2 regions of the Allobosea sp. RIT-PG3_2 genome follow, and region 1 is predicted to be linked to the other one. Evidence: riboswitches for the same ligand, from Rfam matches in the RefSeq annotation. Region 1 holds a riboswitch; the other holds the start of a gene.
The links. Region 1 has a riboswitch for thiamine pyrophosphate ahead of thiO (glycine oxidase ThiO). Riboswitches for the same ligand answer to the same signal wherever they lie in the genome.
Positions count from the first base shown of each region.

Region 2: another riboswitch for thiamine pyrophosphate. It lies ahead of AC2FAN_RS15355 (LuxE/PaaK family acyltransferase); the one in region 1 lies ahead of thiO (glycine oxidase ThiO).

Region 1 covers NZ_JBXWCA010000001.1:867,250-871,063, reverse strand. The annotation lists gene cls (cardiolipin synthase) at 1-959, shown strand, start outside; gene AC2FAN_RS03925 (hypothetical protein) at 1,089-1,373, opposite strand; tRNA gene AC2FAN_RS03920 (tRNA-Ser) at 1,788-1,878, opposite strand; TPP riboswitch at 2,089-2,190, shown strand; gene thiO (glycine oxidase ThiO) at 2,273-3,268, shown strand; gene thiS (sulfur carrier protein ThiS) at 3,252-3,449, shown strand; gene AC2FAN_RS03905 (thiazole synthase) at 3,451-3,814, shown strand, end outside.
Region 2 covers NZ_JBXWCA010000004.1:437,977-441,790, forward strand. The annotation lists gene AC2FAN_RS15350 (acyl-CoA reductase) at 1-1,021, opposite strand, end outside; gene AC2FAN_RS15355 (LuxE/PaaK family acyltransferase) at 1,026-2,102, opposite strand; TPP riboswitch at 2,192-2,320, opposite strand; gene ggt (gamma-glutamyltransferase) at 2,459-3,814, shown strand, end outside.

The DNA of each region.
Region 1 (3,814 bases):
TCGCCGATGTGCTGTCTCAGAAGGCCCGCGATGGAGTGAGCGTGAAGGTTCTTCTCGACTGGGTTGGCAGCATCCCGATGGAGGAGAGGCTCATAGAGCGAATGCAGACGGCCGGCGTGGAGGTGGTCAAATTTCGTCCCGTCAAATGGAGCACGCTGGACCGGATCAACAACCGGACACACCGGAAGCTCCTCATCGTCGACGGCCGGATCGGGTTCACCGGCGGCGTCGGTATCGGTGACGAATGGAATGGCGATGCCAGGACTGCGGCCGAGTGGCGCGACAATCACTATCGGCTCGAAGGACCCGCGGTTTCGGAATTGCAGGCCGCGTTCGCCGAACACTGGATCGAGGCAACAGGCGAGTTATTGATGGGAGACCGGTTCTTCCCGTCCATCAAACCCGATGGACAGCTGGATGCCCAAGTCGTCGTCAGCTCGACTCATCAACGCAACGTCATGCATCTCATGCTGATGACGGCGCTTGCCGCGGCTCAAAAGAGCATCCGGATCGGCACCCCTTATTTCGTTCCTGACGCGATCACGCGACAGCAATTGCTGGAGGCGAGAAAGCGCGGCGTGGACATCGAAATCATCGTGCCGGGCGAGAGGACCGATGCGCGCCTTGTCCAGAAAGCATCGCGGCATTTTTGGGGAGAATTGCTCGAGGCCGGCATCAAGATCCATGAATTCGAGCCAACGATGTATCACTGCAAGCTCGTGATCGTCGACGACGTCTGGACCTCGGTAGGCTCCACCAACATCGACGAGCGCGCCCTTCGCCTGAACGACGAGGCGAACATCAATTTCTACGATCGGGAGTTCGCACGCCATCAGATCGCGATGTTCTTGTCCGATCTGAAGCGCTCGACACCCTACACGATAACCAAATGGCGACAGAGACCCATGAGCGAGAGATTCTCCGACTGGCTGGCAGGCCTTCTGCGCACACAGATTTAGGCGGCGGCAAGGGTGGATCATAGCAGGTGCCCGCTCATCGCGCTGGCCAACCCACCGGCACTTGAAGGGGCGAGGGGTTCTCGATTGATACCCGGTTTGGGCTATTGCCGCAGGCGAGACATCATGCGGTCAATGTTCTTGCTTATCTTCGGTTACATCGACGCGAATATCCAACGGGGTCGGCGTGTCTTCGGCGACGGCCAAGAACTGCTGCACTGCGCCCGACACCAGTGCAGCTCGGTCGCTCGTGCCCGACTTCCAAAGGCCGATGATGATGTGAGCCAAACGTTCCCGCTGAGCGGAAACCATGAGCGGATCCGAGATGGAATCGCTGCCAATCGCGCTCCACGCCTCTTCGAAACCTGCTTCCAACACGGCGAATTCTTCAGGCTCGACAAGGGAACGAAGTGGCATGGGTCTCGTTTGCTGCTCGATGAGGAAAGGGGTCTCTCATTGGAATGATTTTAAGTTAGCTCGCGACTAGCGATGTGTCGCCATGAATTTTAGCCGCCTCGACGTCCGGCTCTGGGGAGAGTGCTCGCGAATGTCGTGGCGTGTGTGACCCGCCCGTCCGGCGGCCTGTCATGCAGCTCGTAACGCTTGCTGCGCTGATCGCCCAGCGTCGAACTGTTTCGCCTCTATCACACACCTTGGCTCGACGGGTCGGGCTATCGAATCAATATCAATTGACGACGCAGGACCATCGACTTTCTGTCGAGCAGCCCCTGATGTTCCAAAGCCGGCCGTTGCGCGCTTTGTGAGACAGTTTTGTTAGAACCGTCGCGACTCGGGAAGTAAATACGCGATTTCAGGATGTTAGAGAGGGAGTGGCGGAGACGGAGGGATTCGAACCCTCGATACCCTTGTGGGGTATGCTCATTTAGCAAACGAGTGCCTTCAGCCTCTCGGCCACGTCTCCGGCGAGAGGCTCTATGCCCGATTGCAGCGCCCTTTGACAAGCCTTGCCGACAACTTCCTTCGGGTTCGCTGTGCATGTTGGCAGCAGAGGGCGCAGAGCACTCCTTCGCACGGGAGCGCTAGGTGGGCGGCGCCCCTCCAGGCGGCGCTCGTTGCAACGGCGTCTTGCGTCGGTTTGCCTTGCCCCGGGGTGATCCGCTTATTAGATTGCGTCTGTCCGTTGGGGTGCCGAAAGGCTGAGAGGTGCGCGTCGCGCCAACCCATCGCACCTGATCCGGGTAATGCCGGCGAAGGGAACGGTCTTCGGCTCGCAGACAAAGCTGCTCGCGCCTTTGGCCGCTGCCTTCCCGGGAGCAGGGAAAAGCATGGCGGCTGCATCCAGCCCTTATCGGAACATGAACGTCGCGGTGGTCGGCGCCGGTGTCGTTGGCCTTGCCTGCGCCACCGAACTGGTCGCGCGCGGGGCGCAGGTCACCATCCATGAGCGCGGCCCGCGCATCGGTGCCGCAGCCTGCTCATGGTATGCCGGCGGCATGCTCGCCCCTTGGTGCGAGGGCGAAAGCGCCGAGGAGCCGGTGATCCGGCTGGGCCATGAGGCAGCGGGCTGGTGGGAGCGGCACGCGGACGGGGTGGTTCGCCGGGGCACGCTCGTCGTCGCGCCGAGCCGTGATCGCTCGGAGCTGCGCCGCTTCGGCCAGCGCACCAGCCATTTCGAGGAGATCGATGGCGAGGCGATCGCTGGGCTGGAGCCCGATCTCGCCGGGCGCTTTTCGCGCGGGCTGTTCTTCGCTGACGAGGCGCATCTCGATCCGCGCAAGGCGATCGCGGCCTTGGCCGAACGCCTCCTTGCAAAGGGCGTGGCGGTGCATTTCGACAGCGCGGTCGAACCGGCCGATCTCGATGCCGAGATCGTCCTCGACTGTCGGGGGCTTTCGGCGCGCGACGTCCTGCCTGATCTGCGCGGCGTCAAGGGCGAGATGCTGTTGCTGAAGAGCGACGAGGTCCGCTTGTCGCGCCCCGTAAGGCTGCTGCATCCGCGCATCCCGCTCTACATCGTTCCGCGGGCCGGCGGCATCTTCATGGTCGGCGCGACGATGATCGAGAGCGGCGAGCGCAGCCGCATCTCGGCCCGCTCGATGCTGGAGCTGCTCGGCGCGGCCTATGCGCTGCATCCCGCCTTCGGTGAGGCGGAGGTCGTCGAGATCGGGACCGATGCGCGCCCGGCCTTCCCCGACAACCTGCCGCGGCTGACGCGCCGCGGCCGGGTGATCCATGTCAACGGGCTCTACCGTCACGGCTTCCTGCTCAGCCCCGCCATGGCGCGGATGGCGGCGGATGCCGTGATGAACCCGCAATCACGACCGGAGATGCTGCATGACCTTGCTGCTTAACGGCGCGCCGCAGGAGATCGCCGCGAAGACGCTGGCCGAGGCGCTGGCCGAGCTCGGCTATGCCGGCCGCATCGTCGCGACGGCGGTGAACGGCGATTTCGTGCCGGCTCGCAAGCGCGCTGAAGTGATCTTGAACGACGGCGACCGCATCGAGGTCGTCGCCCCGATGCAGGGAGGCTGAGATGGCATCCTTCTATGGCTTCGAGCCGCAAAACCCGCTTTTCCTCGGCACGGCGCAATATCCGTCGCCCGCCATCCTCGCCGAGGCGGTGAAGCGCTCCGGCGTCGAGGTCGTCACCGTTTCGCTGCGCCGGGAATCGTCCGGTGGCGCGGCGGGGCAGGCGTTCTGGGCGCTCATCCGCGAGCTCGGCGTCAAGGTGCTGCCGAACACAGCGGGCTGCCACACGGTGAAAGAGGCGGTGACCACGGCGCAGATGGCCCGCGAGGTCTTCGGCACCGACTGGATCAAGCTCGAGGTCATCGGCGAGGACGACACGCTTCAGCCGGATGTGATCGCGCTGGTCGAAGCCGCCCGCATCCTCGCCG
Region 2 (3,814 bases), on a different contig from region 1:
TGGAGGCGGATTCGGCCGGCGAAAGCGCGCGACGGGGGTGGCGATGGGCGAGGGCGGCGAGTTCCTGCGCGACATGGCGAGCGAATTCTGCGGGGCTGACCCGCCCGCCGCGCTCGACGAAAAGCATCTGCGGGGAATAGCAGCCCTGCTGCTCGTAGCGGGCGACGTCATGAGCGGCGAGGCGGGCCAGCGCGGGTGCCTTGCGGCTATCGAGCGCCTCGCGCGCGACGACCCCGAAGCCGATCTTGTGGCCATGCGGCAGGAAGCGCGTGGTGATCGGCAGCTTGGCGCGCAGCGCCGTAAGCGTATCGTTGCCGCCATAGGCCATCACGGTGTCGGCCGCGCGCAGAAAAACGGGTTCGGCCGGTGCTTCGCCGCCCTTCCACCAGGTAATGGCGAGGCATTCGCCGAGTTCGGGGTCGATCTCGGCGATCAGGCTAGCGAACCAGCCCGCCGTCAGCGGCTCGGCCGAGGCGAGTTTGCCGATCGTGCCGGCCTTGACCAACAGCCCGCAAATCAGGCTCCAGAGCGAAAGCGCCGGCACATTGCCGGCCCAGACATGCAGCAGCAGCTCCGGGCCGCGGGCGCGCAGGTAGCCGCCCTTGGGCGTCGGCTGGAAGCCGTCGAGCATGGCGGGATTGGCGAAATCCTCGGCCAGGAAGCGCAGGAGCTGCGGGCGCCGGAAGGTTTTCAGATAACTCGTGAGGCCGAGACGCACCGTCTCGCGGTCGTAACCGGTGACGATCGGCAGGAGATGCTCGGCCTTGCGCCGCAGCGGATGCTCGCGGTGGAGCAGGCGCGCGATGACGGCGTCGATCGCAGCGACGATGCGCGCGACCGGCATCGTCCTCAGCCGCATGCGGGCGTTGTCGCGCACATGGTCGCAGAGAGCAGCCGCCTGAGCCTCGTCCAGCTCCGGCAGCGCGATGGTTGCGCTCTCGCCCCAGGCGCTGTGGCTGATTTCTCGCCAGCGCAGCGCCTCGCGATTCAGGCCCGGCAGATGGCCCGCATATTCGATCACCCTATCAGCCTCGCGCTGCGGCCAGGAATTCGGCGACCGCGACCGAGCAGCCCTTCGAGGCCTCGCCATCGACCCGGCCGAGCAGCTTGAATCCGCCCGGGACGATCTCGCCGGCGTCCTCGGTCAGGATCGCCGAGACGCAGTTGAAATGCGCGAGGTCGTGATGGACGATCACGCCACGCTCGCCCTCGGGCAGGTCGGTGCCGGTCAGCGGATCGACGACGCGGCTGCGAATCCAGTGCGGGCCGGATTTGATCGAGGGGCAGACGGCATTGCCGTCGTCATAGAGCTGGGAGCTCAGCTCGGTCATCCCGTACATGTTGATGCAGGCCGAGCGCGGCACGCCAAAAGCGAGGCTAAGACCGTCATAGAACTCGTCGGGTCCCGGCTCGCGCGATTGGCCCTTGAAGCCGCCGGTGTCGAGGATGCGGCTGCCTTCGGGCAGGGCGAAGCGCCGGCCGTTCGCCGCGAGCGCGTCCAGCACCGGAACGAAGGAATAGCTCGCCCCGAGCAGGGCATAGGGCTCGCCGCTCTTCTCCGCTTGCTCCAGCGCCGACAAAAGGCCGTCGAGGTCGAGACCCGACGAGCCGACGAACACCTCCGAATCGGGCGTGCCGCATTCGCGTCGGGCGAGCCCGAGATAATGCGCGAGCGAGGAGTTCGGCAGGGTGGTTTCGTCGGGGAAGAGGATGCCCATGCGGATGCGCTCGCGGCCCCGCATGAAACGCTCACGGAAGTTCACCAGCATCGAGCGGCTCCAGACGGCGAGCGTCGGGTGGTAGCTGCGGCCGCGTATCCCTTGCGTCGTGCCGCTGGTCATGAAAACGCGCTCGGCCGCTTCCGGCGGGCTGCAGCTCAGCGTCAGGTCCTTGAAGGCGGTGATCGGCACGGCCGGGATGTCGCGCCAGCGCCTGACCGAGAGCGGCGTGCGGCCGCGCTGCAGGCAGAAGCGCTTGTAGGGCTCGTTGTTGCGGAACTGATACGCGAAGACCTTCAGCGCCATCGCCTCGAATTCGGCATCCGACGCATCGGGGAGCGCGATGAACGCCAACAGCGCGTCGATGATCTCGGCTTGCGTCATCTTAAGCCCGCTCCTGCCCGACCCGCCGGCTTGCCCGGACGGAATCGATCGCGATGAGGACCACATGCGCAGCTGGAATCGGGGCCTCGATGGCCGCCTGTCCCGCATCCCTACGCCGGTATGATCCGGATCAGGTTCGGAGGGTCACCGCGTTGCCGAGCTCGAAAGCCCCGCGGGCGGAATCTCAGCCTCCTAGCGAGGCCCCCCTGGGAACAGGGTTTAGGTGGGGCCTCGGCCCCTGCCTTGTCAAGCGTTGCCGGCACAAGGCCGCCGATTGTGGGTGAGTGGCCCGAACATGGCGCGCATGCCGAAGAAGAGGCTCGACGTCGGGCCGCAAAAGCGTTGATGTGCCGCCCATGAACGTTTCCGCTCCGCCGCCCCGCATCGCCTCTTTCACCTGCGAGAAGAAGCCGGCCACCGGCTCGCGCGGGATGGTCGTCACCAATCATCCGCTCGCCTCGGCGGCGGGCGCGCAGATGCTGCTAGCCGGTGGCAATGCGATCGACGCCGCGGTCGCCTCGCTGTTCGCGTTGACGGTGGTGGAACCGATGATGGTCGGCATCCTCGGCGGCGGCCTGAGCCATATCCGCCTCGTCGATGGCCGCCATGTCGTGATCGACAATCTCTCGACAGCGCCGGGCCATGCGACGGCGGACATGTACGATTGCCTCTCAGACGAGATCGGCAAGCAGCGCGATACGCGCGACCGGGAGAATTTGATCGGGGCCAAGGCGGTCGCGGTTCCCGGCGCGTTGAAGGGGTGGTGCGAGGCGCTCGCCCGTTTCGGCACGTTGCCGCTGGCAGAGGTGCTGCAGCCGGCCATCGGGCTGGCCGAGCAGGGCTTCGTCGTCACGCCCTATCTCTCGAACTGCATCACCGACAACGCCGCCGATCTCGCTGAAGATCCCGGCCTTGCGGCAATGCTGCTGCCGGGCGGCCAGCCGCTCCAGCCCGGCACAAGGCTGGTCCAGTCAGACTATGCCGCGAGCCTGAGGCTGATCGCGGCAGAAGGGCCGCAGGCACTCTATGGCGGGCGGCTCGGAAGGGCGCTGACCGACTACATGGCTGCCCATGCCGGGCTGATCGATCAGACCGATCTCGCCAATTACAGCATCGAATTGCGCGAGCCGATCCGTGGCTCCTATCGCGGCTATGAGATCGTCGGCCCGCCGCCGCCTTCCTCCTCCGGCGTGCACATCACGCAGATGCTCAACATCCTCGAAGGCTACGATATCGGCGCGCTCGGCTTCGGCTCGACGGACGCGGTGCATCTGCTGGCCGAGGCGCTGAAGATCGCCTTCGCCGACCGGGCAGTGGCGACGGCCGATCCGGCCTTCGTCAAGGTCCCGGTCAATAAGTTGATCGACAAGGCCTATGCCGACGAGCGCCGCGCCCTGATCGCGGTGGGCGAGGCGAAGAGCTGGACGGCCGGACTGTCAGGCGGCGAATCCGCCGATACGACCCATGTCACCGTGGCCGATGCACAGGGCAACGTCGTCAGCGCGACGCAGACGATCAACGGGCTGTTCGGCGCCTGCGTCCAGATTCCCGGCACCGGGATGATCGCCAACAACTACATGTTCAACTTCGATCCGCATCCCGGCCGGGCGCTTTCGATCGCGCCAGGCAAGCGGGTTTTCACCTCGATGGCGCCGATGATGGCGCTGAAGGGCGGGAAAATCGCTTTCGCGCTCGGCCTGCCGGGGGCGCTG